DNA from 3 places in the Novosphingobium sp. Sphag1I genome. Region 1 is predicted to be linked to each of the others. Evidence: riboswitches for the same ligand, from Rfam matches in the RefSeq annotation. Region 1 holds a riboswitch; each other region holds the start of a gene.
What was found. Region 1 has a riboswitch for cobalamin ahead of ACZ9HU_RS05435 (TonB-dependent receptor plug domain-containing protein). Riboswitches for the same ligand answer to the same signal wherever they lie in the genome.

Region 1 (5,805 bases):
CGCTGCAATCATGCCTGCTGAACTGGAGTAGGTGAATGCGCCAATTTCATAAATGATTTCAAGCAGGCGCGGCTTGTGCGAAAACCATTTGGGCAACAGTGTGGCGCTGGCCACGCGGGCAACGGCGATGGTTGAAAGCACCCATGCCGCAATCGTGATATTGTGATCTTGGGAGTCATGGGCTGCCGCCGCGCTCGACAAAATGCCGCAGATTGCCCCCAACGCCAGCGATGCGGGCTGAGTGTAGAGCGTCTTGATCAGAATCGCTCTTGCCCGGTCATCAGCAGCGTTGGTTTTGAACAAAACCCGCATCATGTCGAATAAAGGACGGATCGCACAACTCCCGTTGGTTGAGGGCAGATTAGGGAGGACACGTCACGGAATGGTTAACGGCCGAATGTTTCGTGCAATTTTTGTCGCATTTATACAAAAAATTGCGCCCCAATAATGCCCTCAAGATCCGGGCCTACTCCGGCCCGGACTGCTCTACAGGTTCGACAGCGGCGCGATGCACAACGGACAACCGGCTTGCCATCTGGCGGTCCAGTTTGCGGCACACGCCCAGCCAGTGGCGATATTGTTCGCGGTTGCCGTCAAAGAAGGCGCGCAGCGCAATGTCGCGCGCGCGTTCGGCCGCGCCAAGGCCGTGGCGGGCAAAGTGTTGCAATGCGGAATTGAGCAGAACGTCGTTTTCGACCGGATTGTCATGATCATTGGCGGGAGCACGCAGACGGGGGCGGCGCAGCACGCGCGCAACCGCGCCGCATTCGCCAGTTCCTGCCGCTGCAAATCGGATCGACATGCTCAAAAATTCCTCGATTTTCTCTAATACGTTGGATCGTAATGCCACATTCGGCCTAAGCCTTCGTATGTCGCCTTGGTTATCAAATGCTTGTGATCGGTTAACCGAATTTACCCCCATCATGGATCGATGAACGTTAAAACGCCCCGATGCGCCGCTTTTGCAAGGGCGCGTCGGGGCGGGGTTTTGGCGATATCTTGTGGTTTACTGAGGGTCGCTGATCCAGCGGCCACTATTTTGATATTCAGGGCGCACATTATCGCTGCCGGGCAAGTTATTGGCACGATAGGCCGCTTCGCCGCCATGGCGTAACGCCTCGGCGGTATATTGCGGTGCGGCAAGAGCAGGCGTGGCAACTGCCGCTGCACGCGGCGCGGGGTTCAAAGTCTGACCCATTTTGGCGGCATAGGCCCGCTCGATGGCGATGGGATCATCGACCAATTCGCGATTTGCAATGGCGACGCGCTGATGCGGCACGGGCAAGGGTTCGCTCATCGCGTGAACAAAACGGAATGCGCCGGAATCGCCTGCCGGACCATGCATCCGGTAAAAACGGTGCGCGCCGATCTGGCCGATAAAGTTCAGACTGTCGGCCCAATAGGGGTGGACGGCAAAAGTGTGGTAATGCGTGGCAAGGCCAACCGGGGCATAGACATAGCCGCCAAGGGCCGCCCGTGCGACGGTTTCGGCACGGCTCCAGAAATAGCGGCTGGGTTTGCGCATCAATGCGCCGTCACAGGTAAAGGTGAACTGACACCCGGTGGCGCGCTCGGAACCCTGAAACACCACGCCGCACACCGATTTGGGATAGGCGGGGTGGGCCATGCGGTTCAGCACGACCTGCGCCACGGCGCGCTGTCCGTCATCGGGTTCGCTGGCGGCTTCGTAATAGATCGCCGCCGTCAGGCATGACAGCGCGCGTTCCCGATCCACCGCATTGGCCAGACCCGACAGCGCCCGCGCCGCAGGGCCGGAACCGGGCAGGGGCGCTTCATCCTCGCCCTGCGCCGCATTGTCGCCATCCCAATGCAGTCCCGGCGCAATCGTCGCCAGCGCCGATCGCCAGCCGGTCGTCGGGGCCTGTGGCTCGGCTTCGCGGCTGACATAGTAATAGGCAGCACCCGGCCAACTGTCGCCTGGTTGTTCAAAGGGCATGGGGGCAAGGCTGGCCTGTCCATCGACAGGGTCTGCTTCTTCATGTGTGGTGGTTGCGGCCAAGGCCATCGCGCCGGTGCCTTGTCCGCGATAGGCCTGAACCGCCAGCATAGCCAACAGTGCGCAGACCACGGCCAGAACCCGATGCATCGCGGCGCGGCGCATTTCGGCATTGCGCAAGGCGTTGATCTTCATCCCGCCGCCCCGGCGCAGGCGCGCAGCATCATCGGACGTCCGCATATCATATGCGGGCATGGACTGGCTGGCATTGGGCGCAAGAGCGACACGAAACTTGTTCATCCTGACATCTCGGCCTGTTGCAGGGGCGGGTCAGCATGGCAAAACATACATTGGCCCGGCTTGCATCAGCCGATTTCCTGCCGTCTCATTGCGGCACTGTTGGGCCCACTAATCCTTAACGCCTTAATTTCGAGCCGCCGTTCAGGGTTAATATTAACTTCCTTTTCCATCAGTAGGCCCACTTTTGTCGGCCCTTGCGTATATGGCCATGCGGGGCTAGGGCGGCGGCCAACGCCAACGGTGCCTTTCGCAAGATCGGCTGAAAAGGGAATTTGCATGCCTGTCGCGCCCGCGCGGCAAGTGAGGCAAAGCTGCCCCCGCAACTGTTTCCGGGCGAGCGTACTGTCACATGCCACTGGGCCAAATGGCCTGGGAAGGCGGCAGATGCGCGTTGACCCCGGATAGCCAGGAGACCTGCCGTTGGTTGTCGTTCAGCGCCGGGCGGGGAGGACCGGATGCAGCGCGATGCCGTCTGTTTTCCATGCGCAAGGGGTGCGTGGGACGGCCTCTCCCGCCACGAACGGCATCTGCCTTCGTGAGGGGAAGAGCTATGAATATCCGTAATTTCGCCGTGGCATCGTCGTTGGTGGCGCTTGCCTTGTCCACGCCTGCGCTGGCCGCCGATGATGGTGATGCGATCACCGTTCTTGCCACCGGCCAGAGCCAGCCGGTCAATGAAACGGGCCAGTCGGTCAGCGTCGTCGACCTGTCCGAAATTCAATCCATTCAGGGGCCGGACCTGACCCGCATTTTCTCGCGCCTGCCGGGCGTGTCGATTGCGCGTGCGGGCGGCATGGGGGCGACGACCAGCCTGTTCGTGCGCGGCGCCAATTCCGAACAGACGCTGGTGATGATTGACGGCGTCAAGGTTGAAGATACGGCGGCCCCTTCGGGCGGCTATGATTTTGCCAGCCTGACCTCTGGCGGCATCGGTCGCATCGAATTGCTGCGCGGATCGAACAGCGTGGTGTGGGGCAGCAACGCCATCGGCGGCGTCATCGCCATCACCAGCCGCGAATTGAACGGCGTGGAACTCAGCCTTGATGGCGGCACGAACAACACGTTTGACGCGGGGGCCACGCTGGGCATTGCCAAGGACGCCTATGCAATCACCGTCAATGGCGGCTATTTCAGCACTGACGGCATTCCCACCCGCGTCACCGACACGCTTTCCAACGGTTTCCGCCAGACCCGCCTGTCGACCCGCGCCCGCCTGCGTCTGGCGCAGGGGCTGAACCTTGTCGCCACGGCGCGATATGCCGATGGCAAGGTGGGGATCGATTCCTATGACTGGACGCTGGGTTATGTGAACCGCGGCGAAAAGCAGTCGAGCGAGCAGGTGTCGGGCCGCGTCGGTCTGGAATATGCGGCGGACAAGTATACGGCGCGTCTGGGCATCAGCCAGTCCTCGCTGCGTCGCGGTTATATCGACCCCACGGTTCAGAGCAGCGAATACAGTTCCTATCTGGGCCGCAGCACGCGCATCGATGGCGCGGCGCATGTCGATCTGCCCTATTTCTTTTCCGCCGATCTGGGCGGCGAGGCGATGTGGAACCACGCGCGTTCGTATTATTTCACGCCGGGCGCGGTGAATGATGCCAATATCGCCAGCGGCTATGGCCTGCTGGGCTGGCGTGCGTTTGGGCTGAGCCTGTCGGGCGGCCTGCGCGTGGACAGCCATTCGACCTTTGGCACTCACACCAGTTTTGGCGCGAACGGGACGTACAATTTGATCTCGGACGTGCGCCTGCGCGCTTCCTATGGCGAAGGGTTCCGCGCCCCGACCCTGTATCAGTTGTTCGATCCCTATTCGGGCAACACGACGCTCAAGGCCGAAACCAGCAAATCCTATGACATCGGGCTGGAAAAGGGCGACCGCAATGGCAAGCTGTATGGCGCCGTCACGTGGTTCCACCGCAATATCAACAATCAGATCGACTATGATCTTTCGACCTCGACCTATGCCAACCTTGGCCGCACCCGCGCCGAAGGGCTGGAGTTCGAAACGGGCCTGCGCCCGGTCGATGCGTTGCAATTGCGCGCGGCCTATACTTTCGTGAAGAGCACGAACCAGACCGCAGGCAGCACGGCCTATGGCAAGGATCTGGCCCGTCGTCCGCGCCACATGGTCACATGGTCGGCGGATTGGAAAACGCCTCTGGCCGGTCTGGCCGTGGGCGGTGACATTCGCGTCGTATCGTCCAGCTTTGACAATGCCGCCAACAGCAACCGCCTTGCCGGCTATGCCCTGTTCGGCCTGCGCGCCAGCATGCCGGTGGGCGATCATGCGGAAATCTTTGGCCGCATCGAAAACCTGACCAATGAACGCTATGCCGTGGTCAAGGATTACAATTCCTATGGCCGCACCGCATCGGCGGGCATCCGGGCAAAGCTGTAATCATGTTGCGGGGGCTGGCCCTTCTTTCGGTTCTGGCACTGGGCGCCTGCGCCCCGGCCGGTTCCGGGGGCCAGCCTTCGCGCATTATCAGCCTTAATCCCTGTACCGATGTTCTGCTGGTCGAACTGGCAGACAGGGATCAGATCGGCGCGCTGTCCTCCTATAGCCACGATCCTTTGCAAAGCTCGATGGATGTGGCGGCGGCGGCGCGCTATCCTTCGACCCGCGGGGCGTTGGAGGAGGTGGTGGCGGCAAGGCCATCCATGATCGTGTCGGGCAATTTTACGCCGCCCGCCACCCGCGCCGCCTATGCAAGGATGGGGCTGCGGCTCGAAGAATTTTCCATGGCCGCCAATGTCGAGGACAGCGAGGCGCAAATCCGCCGCATGGCCGCCCTCTTGGGCCATTCCGAAAGGGGGGAGGCCATGATCGCGCGGATCGAGCAATCTTTGCGCGATGCCTCGGCCCCCGATGGTTTCAAGCCTGTGCCCGCGCTGATCTGGCATGGCGGGGGATTGGTCGTGGGGCGCGAGACATTGGTGTCGGACCTTTTGCGCCGCACCGGATTCACCCCCTTTGCCGCGATACGGGGCATGGGCCAATCGCAATATCTGCCGCTGGAGCAAATGGTGGCGGACCCGCCCCGTGTGCTTCTGGTCGTGGGGCATGGCGATGCCGACGGCGGGCGCGAAGGGCGGCGCGTGGTGCGCCATCCTGTTCTGGCGCAATTGCCGGGGATGCAGCGTTTCGATTTCGACGCCAGCCTTGAATATTGCGGCGGCCCGACCATCATCCGCGCCGCGCAACGACTGGCGCAAATCCGCAAGGGGGCGATGAAGTGACGCGGTTGAATGGGACGCTGATCTCGGCCCTGGTCCTTGCCTTTGGGGCCAGCCTGCTGGCCGGGCGGGTGTGGATTGATCCGTTCCATGCCGATGTGCCGGGCGCGGGGCTGATTCTGATGCAATTGCGCCTGCCGCGCAGCCTTTTGGCGGTGCTGGTGGGCGGCGGGCTTGGCGCGGCCGGGGCGGCGATGCAGGCCTATTTGCGCAATCCTTTGGCTGATCCGGGCCTGTTCGGCATTGCGCCCAGTGCGGCGCTTGGTGCGGTGCTCAGCATCTGGTTGGGGTCTTTTGGGCTGATGATGGGG
Region 2 (5,805 bases), on a different contig from region 1:
GCGCGGCGCTTTGCGAAAGGTCCGGCTGTGTCGTTCAAGGCCGGGGGTTCCTGCTTGTGAGAAAGAGATTTTTGTCAGCGCCTTTGCGCTGGCGTATCGGCGCGATGATGGCCGGTTTGGTGGCGGCCAATATTATGGCTTGGGTCTGGGCCTTTGCCCTGTTCGGTGCGCAGCCTTTGATGTTGGGCACGGCCCTTTTGGCATGGGGTTTGGGGCTGCGCCATGCGGTCGATGCCGATCACATCGCCGCCATCGACAATGTCACCCGCAAATTGATGCAGGAAGGCCAGCGCCCGATTTCCGCAGGCTTCTGGTTCGCGCTGGGCCATTCCGGGATCATCGCCGTTGCCTCGATCAGCGTTGCCCTGACCGCCAGTGCGCTGTCGCGGTTCAGCGCGTTCAAGGATTTGGGCGGCATGATCGCGACGGCGGTTTCGGCCCTGTTCCTGTTCACCATTGCGGGGATGAACTTGGCCATCCTGCGCTCTGTCTGGGCCAAGTTTCGCCATGTTCGCGCCGGGGGCGTTGTCGATGCCGATGATCTGGATATGTTGCCGGTGTCGCGCGGGATACTCTCGCGCCTGTTCGGGCCAATGTTTCGTTTGATTTCGAGGCCATGGCATATGGCGCCGCTGGGTTTTCTGTTCGGGCTGGGGTTTGATACCGCGACCGAGGTCGCCATCCTTGGCATTTCGGCCAATCAGGCGGCCAGTGGTATGTTTCTGGGCCGGTTGCTGGTCCTGCCCGCGCTGTTTGCGGCCGGGATGGCGCTGGTCGATACGCTGGACGGTGTGATGATGGTGGGGGCCTATGAATGGGCCTTTGTAAAGCCGGTTCGCAAGCTTTACTACAACATCACCATTACGATGATGTCGGCCCTTGTGGCGATCGTGATTGGCGGGATCGAGACGCTGGCCCTGATCGGCGATAAGCTGAGCCTGACCGGATGGCCATGGGGTATGGTGGCGAGATTGGGGCGCAATTTCAACAATCTGGGCTTTTCGATCATCGGCCTGTTTGCCGCCTGTTGGATCATAAGTTTCGCGATCTATCGCTGGAAGCGGTTGGATGAAATCGAGATTTCGCCCGCGCCGTGATTGCGCCGGGCGTTCTTATGGGCTAGATCCTCAATCGAGGGCTTGCCCCTCACATGATCGCGCCGGTGCCTGAAAGGGCTTAATCGGGAATGCGGTGCGGGCCGGAAACGGCCCAAATCCGCGGCTGTCCCTGCAACTGTAAGCGGATAGCGCGATGCACATGCCCCACGCGGGGCGGCCACTGGGTCTTGCTATGCAGATCTGGGAAGGCGTGCATCAAGCTGTGACCCGCGAGCCAGGAGACCTGCCGGCGCTCTGGTCGCTCTTGCCTTGGTCCAGGGGATGGTCACGGCACGGTCAACTTCCGTCTGAGCGACGAAACTGTGCGGCTGGGGCTGCACGGGTTGCGTGGTGTCGGGCGCTTTGCGCGTCGGCCCGCCGTCGCGCGCCGACCGGATTTTCCGGCAAGCCCCCGCCTGTTCTCGCTCCGAGGCCTGAATTGGGTCTCGTTTCGGCGCGCGGGGAAGTTATGACCATGAACGCATTGGCGGCCGATCTGGCCAAAGTGCCCGTTACCATCATCACCGGCTTTCTGGGCGCGGGAAAGACCACGTTGATCAGCCATCTGATCCGCAACGCGGGCGGGCGCAGGCTGGCCGTGGTGGTCAATGAATTTGGCACGCTGGGGGTGGATGGCGACATATTGCAATCCTGCGCCATTCCCGATTGCCCGGCGGAAAATATCGTCGAACTGGCCAATGGCTGCATCTGCTGCACGGTGGCGGATGACTTTATCCCGACGGTGGAAAAACTGCTGGCGCTTGATCCGCGCCCGGACCATATCCTGATCGAAACATCGGGCCTGGCTTTGCCCAAACCCCTGCTCAAGGCTTTTGACTGGCCCGCCATTCGCAGCCGGATCACGGTCGATGGCGTGCTGGCTCTGGCCGATGCCGAAGCCGTGGCGCAGGGGCGTTTTGCCCCCGACCTGAACGCGCTGGAGGCGCAGCGCCTTGCCGATCCGGGGCTTGATCATGAAGTGCCGCTGGCCGAAGTGTTCGAGGATCAGCTGGCCTGCGCCGACATGGTGCTGTTGACCAAGATTGATCTTGCCGGACCAGACGCCGTGGCCAAGGCCCGTGCGATCATTGCTGATCTTTCGGCCAAACCTGTTCCCATCATCGAATTGGCCGAAGGCTCGGTCGATCCGCGCATCATCCTCGGCCTTGGCGCTGCGGCGGAAGATGACATTGCCGCGCGCCCATCGCACCATGATGGCGAAGATGACCACGAACACGATGATTTCGACAGCACGGTGGTTAGCTTTGGTGAGATTGCCGATCCCGCTGATCTCGTCGCCCGGATCGAGGCTCTGGCCCGCGAGCAACAAATCCTGCGCGTCAAAGGCTATGCGGCGGTTCAGGGCAAGCCCATGCGCATGCTGATTCAGGCCGTAGGCGGTCGCGTGCGCCATCAATATGACCGCCCGTGGCGCATGGGTGAGCCACGTCAGACCACTCTGGTCGCGATTGCCGAGCGTGACCATGTAAAGCCGACTGCGATCCTCGCCGCTCTGGCGGACTGATCACCCGATGCATGTCATTTTCCGCGAAACGCACGGGATGGAGGAAATCGCCATCCCGCAGGATCTGGGGCAATCGCCCGCGGATCTGGTGGTCCTGTCGTTTTCGGACAGCGATCTGGGCGCGTTTGCGGGCGGGTGGCACAAGGCGCGGGCGCAGGACGCGGATTTCCCGACACTTCGCCTCGCCAATATCGCTTCTTTACAGCATCCCTTGTCGGTCGACACCTATATCCAGCGGACGCTGGCCGGGGCCAAGGCGATTCTGATCCGGTTGATCGGGGGCGCGGCCTATTGGCCCTATGGCTTGCAACAGGTCGAATTGCTGGCGCGCAATCAAGGGATTGCCTTGGCTGTTCTGCCCGGAGATGGGCGGCCCGATGATCGGTTGGCGCAGGCTTCGACCTTGCCCCCCGCCATATTGCACGATCTGGCGGCGATGTGTGATGCGGGCGGGGCGGATGGGGCTTATGGGGCTTTGACCTTGCTGGCCGGGGCGGCGGGTCTGACGGATCGGCGGGTGGAGCCTTTTGAGCCTTTGCCGACGGTGGGGGCATGGCACCCGGCAAGGGGTCTGTGCGATCCGGCGGCATGCGATTTCGACAAGCCGCTGGTCGTGATCATTTTCTATCGGTCTTATCTGGTTGCCGATGACCTCGATCCTTTTATCGCCCTCCACGCCGGGTTTGAGGCCAAGGGCTATGCCGCGCTTTCGCTCTTTGCGCCCTCGCTCAAGGAGCCTGCGGCGAAGGCACAGATAGAGGCGTGGCTGCGCCAGCTATCCCCCGTCGCCATCGTTAATGCCACGGGCTTTTCGGCGCTTGATGAACATGGGCACAGCCCGCTTGATATTGCCGGGTCGCCCGTGTTCCAGATCGCATTGGCGACCTCTGGCCAAGAAGCTTGGGCCGAGGGGGCGCGCGGACTATCTCCCGCCGATTTGGCCATGCATGTCGTCCTGCCCGAAATCGATGGCCGGGTGTTCATGGGCGTGGCCAGTTTCAAGGCCGGGGATCCGCGCGATGCTGCGCTTGGCTTTGCCCGAAACCGGCATCTTTCGCAAAGTGACCGTGTCGCCGCCATTGTCGAAAAAGTGTCGGGCTGGATCGCTCTGGCGGCCAAGCCTGTGACGGAGCGGCGCGTGGCGCTCGTGCTATCCACCTATCCGGGGCGGCCCGAGGCGATGGCCCATGCGGTGGGGCTCGATGCGCTCTCCTCGACGCAGGCCATTGTGGCCGACATGGCACAGGCGGGATATTGCGTCACGCCGGGGCTTGATCTGGCCATGGCGTTGCAGGCTCAGACGCTGTCTTGGCGGCTCTCGGAATATCGGCGGGCCTTGGCCGATCTGCCCGCGCCTTTGCAACAGGCTATCCATGATTGCTGGGGCGCGCCCGAGGATGACCCCGCCGTTATCGACGGGGCCTTTCGCTTCCTGGCGATCAACCTTGGCCATGCGATGGTGGCCCTGCAACCCGAACGAGGCGAAAGGGCCGCGCGCGATGGCGATTATCACGACCTCTCGCGCCACCCGCGCCATGCCTATGTCGCCTTTTACCTTTGGCTCAGGGCGCAGGGTTTCGACGCGATGGTCCATATCGGGGCGCATGGCACGCTGGAATGGTTGCCGGGCAAGGCGGTCGCGCTTTCCGATCAATGCTGGCCGGAAGTGCTGACCGCAGGCTTGCCGGTCATCTATCCCTTCATCGTCAACGATCCGGGCGAGGCGGCGCAGGCCAAGCGCCGGATCGGCGCCGTTACCATTGGCCACGTCCCGCCCCCGATGGGCACCAGCGCCCAAGGCGCAGGGCTGGGCCGGATTGAGGCGCTACTGGATGAATTTTCCAATGCCGGGGGTCTTGATCCCGCGCGTCGGACCCGGTTGCAGGCCAACATTGTCCATGAGGCACGAGCTTTGGGGCTGGAGGCAGAACTGGGCCTTGATCCCGATGCGACGCCCATGGAGGTCATCACCCGCATCGACCGCTTCGTGTGTGACATCAAGGAGAGCCAGTTTGGCGACGGCCTCCACATCTTTGGCCGCGGCGAATATGGCGAAGCCGAAAGCCGGGGCCTTTTGACCGCTCTGGCGGGGCAAAGGGTGGCGCCGGGACCGTCGGGCTCTCCCTTTCGCGGGCGGAGCGACGTTTTGCCGACGGGGCGCAATCTCTACACGATTGACCCACGGGCCGTACCCTCGCGCGCGGCCCATGCGCAGGGCGTCGTGCTGGCCGAGGAATTGATCCGCCGTCATTTGCAGGATCATGGCGATTACCCCAAGGCTTTGGTGGTGGACCTTTGGGGTTCGGCGACGATGCGCACGGCCGGCGAGGAATTTGCCGTGGCGCTGCATTTGCTGGGGGCAAAGCCGGTCTGGGATATGGCCTCGGACCGGGTGACAGGATTGGAGATCCTGCCTCTGGCCATGATGGACAGGCCGCGCATCGATGTGACCTTGCGGGTTTCGGGTCTGTTTCGTGATGCCTTTCCGATGCTGCCCCTGCTCTTTGGTCAGGCGGTACGGGCGCTGTCCCGGCGCGATGAACCGGATGACTGGAACCCCTTTGCCGGAAAAGACGCCGGGGCGCGTGTGTATGGACCGCCGCGTGGTCGCTATGGTCTGTCAATGGGCGATGCGACAGAGGTCTATACCGAGGAGGCGCGCCGGGCGGCAGGAGAGGCGTGGCTATCGGCGTCGCAATTTGCGCTCGATCATGGCGAAGGGGCGTCCGATCCCGGTGGCCTGCGCGCCCGCGTGGCCGGGGCCGATGCCTTTGTCCACCTTCAGGATTTGGCGGAAAGCGATCTGTTGCTGGCGGCCGATTATGCCGCGCATGAAGGCGGCTTTGCCGCTGCCCAGGCGATCACCGGGGGCAATGCGGCACTCTATCATCTGGACAGCCGCGATCCGGCGCGCCCCGTTGCGCGCGCCCTGACCGAGGAAATCGCGCGCGTTGTCCGCGCCCGCGCCGCGCATCCGGGGTGGATCGCGGGCATGATGCGGCACGGCTTTCGCGGCGCGGCGGAAATTTCGGCCACGCTCGATCATCTGGGCGCCTTTGCCCATCTGGCGGGCCATGTGCCGCCGCAACTTTTCGACCTCTATTACGAGGCCACCCTTGGCCAAAGCGATGTGCGTGAATTTATGGCCCTTGAAAATCCACTGGCGCTGGCCGCGATCGAGGC
Region 3 (5,805 bases), on a different contig from region 1:
CAGATTGCCGCACGCGCCGCCGATCAGGCCCGCGCCACGGCCAGCCTGACAGCGGCCCGCGCCGATGTGGAAAAGGCCGCGGTTGATCTGAAACGCCGCGAGGCTCTGGCCGCGTCGGGTTCGGTTTCGGGTGAAGAACTGACCGTTGCGCGCAGCGCCATGGCCACCGCCACCGCCAACCTTCGCGCCGCCGAGGCGGCTGTTTCATTGGCCGCCGCCAATCGTGAGGCCGCATCGGGCACGCGGGAAGCCAACCGTGTGTTGATCGAAAACACGACGCCCGAAACCAACCCGGAGGTGCTGGCCGCACGCGCCACGCGCGATCAGGCCCGCGTTGATCTGGAACGCACGATCATCCGCGCTCCCTTTGATGGCATCGTCGCCCGCCGTGCGGTTCAGGTGGGCCAGCGCGCCGAACCGGGCAAGAGCCTGATGTCGGTCGTCCCCGTGGGCGCCGCCTATGTCGACGCCAATTACAAGGAAGTGCAGCTTTCCAAGGTTCATCCGGGCCAGAAGGTGACGCTCAAGAGCGACCTTTATGGTTCATCGGTCGAATATCACGGCACGGTCGTGGGCTTTTCGGGCGGTACGGGTGCGGCCTTTGCCGTGGTTCCGGCCCAGAACGCGACCGGCAACTGGATCAAGGTGGTTCAGCGTCTGCCCGTCCGCGTCGCGCTGGATCCCAAGGAACTGGCCGCGCACCCCTTGCGCGTCGGCCTGTCGATGACGGCTGATATCGACGTTTCGAAATGATCAAGGCAACCTCTCCTGACCGGCCCTTGGAGGGGGCGCAATTATGGCTGGTGGTGCTGGCCATTGCGCTGGGCAATTTTCTGGTGGTGCTTGACACCACCATTGCCAATGTTTCGGTGCCGACGATTGCCGGTTCACTGGGCGTTTCGGCGTCACAGGGCAGCTGGGTGATCACATCCTATGCGGTGGCCGAAGCCATCACAGTGCCTTTGACCGGGTGGCTTTCGGCGCGTTTCGGCGCACAGAGGGTGTTTCTCACCTGCTATCTGTCCTTTGCGGTTCTCTCGGCGCTTTGCGGCATGTCGACTTCGCTGGGCATGCTGGTGGCTTGCCGCGTGGCGCTGGGTCTGTGCGGGGGGCCGATCATGCCTCTGGCGCAAACCTTGATGCTTCGCCTGTTGCCGCCGGAAAAGCAGGTGCTGGGCACGGTGATCTGGGCGATGACCACACTGGTCGGGCCGATTGTCGGGCCGGTGCTGGGCGGGACTTTGTGCGACAATGTTGGCTGGCCCTCGATCTTCTTCATCGGCGTGCCGGTGGCGGCGGCGGGCGGCCTGATGCTGTTGGTGCTGCTGCGCGGGCGCAAGGATGAAATCATCAAGGCGCCGATCGACAAGGTGGGTCTGGCTCTGCTGATCGTCTGGGTCGGCGCGCTTCAGATCCTGCTGGACGAAGGCCGCAACCATGACTGGTTCGCTTCGGTCGAAATTCAGGCTCTGGCGGTGATTGCGGCGATTGGCTTTGCCTGTTTCATGATCTGGGAGCTGACCGAAAAGAACCCGATTGTGGACCTGCGCATCTTTCGTCATCGCGGGTTTACGGCGGCGGCGCTGACCTATTCGGTGGGTTTCGGCGCTTTCTTTGCCACGGTTGTGATCCTGCCTTTGTGGTTGCAGCAAAACCTTGGGTATACCGCCACATGGGCGGGATATGCGACCGGGGTGATGGGGGTCTTTGCCGTCCTTTCGGCGCCCATCGTCGGGCAGATGGCCGAAAAATATGACCCGCGCAAAATCATCTTTGCCGGGATCATGGGGCTGGCGGGCCTTGCCGCATGGCGCACCAGTTTCAATAGCGACGTTACCTTCTGGCAGGCGGCGATGCCGACACTTTTGACCGGGCCGTTCATGGTGATGTTCTTCATCCCCACCATCGGCCTTGCCATGGCCAGCGTGGATCCGGGCGAGGAAGCCAATGCGGCGGGCGTGTCCAATTTCATGCGCACCGTGGCGGGGGCCTTTGCCACCTCGCTGGTCCAGACCGGGTGGGAGAATGAAGCGACGCGCTCGCAAAGCGCCATCGCCGGGGCCATGCCGCAAGGTCAGGCCACGATTGATAGCATGGTTGACGCCGGGCAAAGCCAGCAAAGCGCCATCGCTTCCTTGGATCAATTGGTTCAGGGGCAAAGCGTGATGTTGGCCACGCTTCACATCTTTGGCACCATTGCGGTTTGTTTTGTTGTGGCGGCGATGATCGTGTGGCTGGTGCCCAAACCCAAGGGGCCGATCGACACCAGCGCGGCGCATTGAACAAATAACCCGAACGGGTCGCAACGAAGGGGGCGGGAGAAATTCCGCCCCTTTTTCGTGGGCTAAGCGGCCGGGCGCTGCCATAAACCCCTTGCGTGGGAATGCGGCCCTCGATACTTGCACATCAGCGACAGGTTCCCCGCGAGGGGATCAAAAGGGAACACGGGTTCAAGACCCGGGCTGCCCCTGCAACTGTGAGCGGTGAGCCAGCGGCCCTATGCCATTGGGAGCAATCCTGAGAAGGCGGCCGAACCGGCGTTGACCCGCAAGCCAGGAGACCTGCCTGACGCGGTCGTTTTTCGGGCCGACAGGGTGTGCGGCGCGGACGGGGATGTTCCCTGAACAGCGACAATGTGGTTCCGCACGGCACGGTCGGGCGGCATGATTTGTCGTGTGTTTCATGCGGCATGGGTGCTGTGCGATGGGGTCGGGCGGGATGGGATCGTCAGGCCGAAGGAACATGCCCATGCCCGAATTGAATCAATTTTTTGCACCTTGCAGGACCGCATCCTGATGTTGCGCGCGGTGGACAAGGGGCCATGCGTGGTGGTCTGCTCGACATGCCGGGTTTCGGCCGATGAGAGAGAGGATAGCCAAGGCCGGCGCGGCGGGGCCTTGTTGGCCGAGGCTTTGCGGGAACGGCAGACGCAGGATCCCGACCTGTCCGGCGTGGCGGTCGAGGAAATGCCCTGTCTTTTTGCCTGTCAAAGGCATTGCGTGGTGCATATTCGTGCGCCGGGGCGGATCGGTTATGTTCTGGGCGATTTTACCCCCGATGGCGAAAGCGCGCAGGCGATACTGGAATATGCCGCGCTTCAGGCCGCCAGCGATCATGGCCAGGTGCCCTATCGCCAATGGCCGCAGGGCGTGAAGGGCCATTTCATCACCCGCACTCCGCCCGAAGGATTTGTCGCGACATGACTCATTTTGCCACGAAAGAGGCATTCCTTGCCGCCCTTTGCGGCTTGCCCGCTGTGGATGCGGATGCCGCAGCGCGGGCGCGCGCGCGCCAGGCGCAATTGACCAAACCGGCCGGATCCTTGGGGCGCCTTGAGGATCTGGCGATCTTCATGGCCGGGTGGAGCGGGCGCGAAAGGCCCGCACTCGACCATGTGCAGGGCATCATCTTTGCCGGCAATCACGGCGTCGCGGCCAAAGGCGTCAGCGCCTATCCCGCCGAAGTGACCGAGCAGATGGTCGCCAATTTCCAGCAGGGCGGAGCCGCCATCAATGCGCTGGCGCGCGCTTGCGGCGCGCATCTGACCATCATCCCGCTCGATCTGAACCGTCCGACCGGCGATATTTCAGAGGAACCCGCGATGAGCGAGGCGGAATGTCTGGCCGCTCTCAACGCAGGGGCGGGGGCGGTCGATCCGCGCGCCGATCTATTGTTTGTGGGCGAAATGGGCATAGGGAATACAACCCCTGCCGCCGCCCTTTGCGCGCTGGCCTTTGGCGGCATCGCGCGCGATTGGGTGGGGCGCGGCACAGGCGTTGATGCGCCTGGCATCGTGCGAAAAATGGCTGTGGTCGACGCAGCCCTCAATCTGCACGCCGGACTTTGCGATGATCCGTTTGAGGCGCTGCGCCGCCTTGGCGGGCGCGAGATTGCGGCGATGGCCGGCGCCATGCTGGCTGCGCGGTGGATGCGCATTCCGGTGATGCTCGATGGTTTTATTGCCAGTGCCTCGCTGGCGCCATTGTTTGTTGCGGCACCGGATGTGACCGCCCATTGCCTTGCCGCGCATTGTTCGGCCGAAAGCGGCCATGAGCGATTGCTGCAACATCTGGGCCTCGTTCCTTTGCTGCACCTTGGTATGCGATTGGGCGAGGGGAGCGGGGCGGCGGTGGCTGTGCCCTTGCTGCGCAGCGCTTTGGCCGCGCACGACCAAATGGCCACCTTTGAACAGGCCAGCGTGGCTGCGGCTTTGTGAAGGTGAGGTGCCTCCATCTGTTGCGTCATGGCGCGGTGGAACAGGCCGGGCGGCTGTGGGGGCATGGCGAGGCTGTGCCGACCATGGCCGGACTGGCCCATTGCCGTGAAAGGGTGTGCGGCCTGACCGTGGTGCGGGTCATTGCCTCCGATCTGTCGCGCGCCGCCACGGCGGCACAGGCGATTGCGCAGGATTTTGGGGCCGAATTGCGCCTTGATCCGCGATGGCGGGAATTGGATTTTGGGGCGTGGGACGGCGCTGATCCGGAGGATCTGGGCGCGGCGGTTCAGCGTTTCTGGGATGACCCAGTGGGCAATCCACCGCCCGGTGGCGAAAGCTGGGGTGTTTTACGCGAAAGGGTGGCCATTGCCCTTTGCGCGATCGACGATGATGCATTGGTCATCACCCATGCGGGCCCAATTAGGGCGGCGCTTTCGATCCTGCTGGGGCTGGATTATCGACAAACCTGGGCGTTCCATCTGCCCTATGCCTCGCTCATCAGCCTGCGCGTGTGGGATGACGGGGCGCAGGTGACGGGGCTTTGGGCGTGAAGCATCTGATCCTTGCGCTGCAATTTCTGACGCGCGTGCCGCTGCCCTCCATTTCGGCGGAAAGGTCGGACTTTGCCGCCGCGATGCGATGGTTTCCGGTCGCCGGGATTGTCGTAGGCGGCTTTGTCGCCATGGCGGTCTGGGGGCTGTGCCATATCGATCCCTGGGTGGGCGCACTGGGCGGCGTTGCGGCCTGGGCTTGGATGACCGGGGGGCTGCATCTTGATGGCCTTGGCGATATAGCCGATGCCGCAGGGGCCGCGCATAAAGATCCCGCACGGTTGCGCGATGTCCTGTCCGACCCCCATGTGGGCAGTTTCGGCGTGATCGCCATCGCTTTGCAATTGCTGGCCAAACTGGTGTTGCTGCGTGATCTGGACGCGGTTTTCTGGCTGGTCCCCATTGCCATGGCGGCGCGGGTCGGGCCTTTGGTCTGGACATTGACACTGCCGCCTCTGCACGAAGGGTTGGGCACGTTGTTTCGCGATGGGGTCAGTTGGCGACACGTGGCGCTTTGGGGGGCGATTATCGCTTTGGCCGCTCATTGGGCACCTTGGCTGCTGGTGGCGGTTCCGGCAATTATTATTTGGCGCATGTGGATCATGCGGCGCATAGGCGGCATATCGGGCGATAGTCATGGCGCAGGCATCGAGTTGGTTGAAACGGCCCTGCTGCTGGCATGGGCGGCGGCGCGATGACGGAGTTGTTCACGCACCATGGCGGCTCTCTTGCCGCCGCCGTCCAGCATTTTGGCGGCGGGTTTCGCGACTGGCTGGACCTTTCCACCGGCATCAACCCCGTGCCGTGGCAGGGGCAGGTCGAAATTGACTGGTATCCTTTGCCGGGTGCGCAGGATTTGGCCGAACTGGAGGCCGCAGCGGCCCAGCATTTTGGTGTGGCGCCCCAATTCTGCTGTGCTGTTCCGGGCAGCGAAATGGCGCTGCGTCTGATGGGGCAATGGCTGGGGCGCGGCGCCTATCACTGGCCGTCCTATCGCACCCATGCTTCGGCTTTTCCCGAAGGCGCTGCGGGCGATAT

Region 2: it holds a riboswitch for cobalamin, as region 1 does, so the genes downstream of both, cobW (cobalamin biosynthesis protein CobW) here and ACZ9HU_RS05435 (TonB-dependent receptor plug domain-containing protein) in region 1, are expected to answer to the same signal.
Region 3: it holds a riboswitch for cobalamin, as region 1 does, so the genes downstream of both, ACZ9HU_RS03255 (DUF1636 family protein) here and ACZ9HU_RS05435 (TonB-dependent receptor plug domain-containing protein) in region 1, are expected to answer to the same signal.

What each region holds. Positions count from the first base shown of each region.
Region 1 covers NZ_JBWBQS010000004.1:60,137-65,941, forward strand. Annotated here, with positions in the region: gene ACZ9HU_RS05420 (putative bifunctional diguanylate cyclase/phosphodiesterase) at 1-315, opposite strand, end outside; gene ACZ9HU_RS05425 (hypothetical protein) at 467-802, opposite strand; gene ACZ9HU_RS05430 (cell wall hydrolase) at 1,007-2,257, opposite strand; cobalamin riboswitch at 2,479-2,693, shown strand; gene ACZ9HU_RS05435 (TonB-dependent receptor plug domain-containing protein) at 2,808-4,655, shown strand; gene ACZ9HU_RS05440 (ABC transporter substrate-binding protein) at 4,658-5,497, shown strand; gene ACZ9HU_RS05445 (FecCD family ABC transporter permease) at 5,494-5,805, shown strand, end outside.
Region 2 covers NZ_JBWBQS010000002.1:203,722-209,526, reverse strand. Annotated here, with positions in the region: gene ACZ9HU_RS03035 (HoxN/HupN/NixA family nickel/cobalt transporter) at 105-1,097, shown strand; cobalamin riboswitch at 1,144-1,363, shown strand; gene cobW (cobalamin biosynthesis protein CobW) at 1,567-2,622, shown strand; gene cobN (cobaltochelatase subunit CobN) at 2,630-5,805, shown strand, end outside.
Region 3 covers NZ_JBWBQS010000002.1:267,510-273,314, reverse strand. Annotated here, with positions in the region: gene ACZ9HU_RS03265 (EmrA/EmrK family multidrug efflux transporter periplasmic adaptor subunit) at 1-753, shown strand, start outside; gene ACZ9HU_RS03260 (DHA2 family efflux MFS transporter permease subunit) at 750-2,282, shown strand; cobalamin riboswitch at 2,398-2,583, shown strand; gene ACZ9HU_RS03255 (DUF1636 family protein) at 2,796-3,203, shown strand; gene cobT (nicotinate-nucleotide--dimethylbenzimidazole phosphoribosyltransferase) at 3,200-4,216, shown strand; gene ACZ9HU_RS03245 (histidine phosphatase family protein) at 4,219-4,767, shown strand; gene ACZ9HU_RS03240 (adenosylcobinamide-GDP ribazoletransferase) at 4,764-5,465, shown strand; gene ACZ9HU_RS03235 (threonine-phosphate decarboxylase) at 5,462-5,805, shown strand, end outside.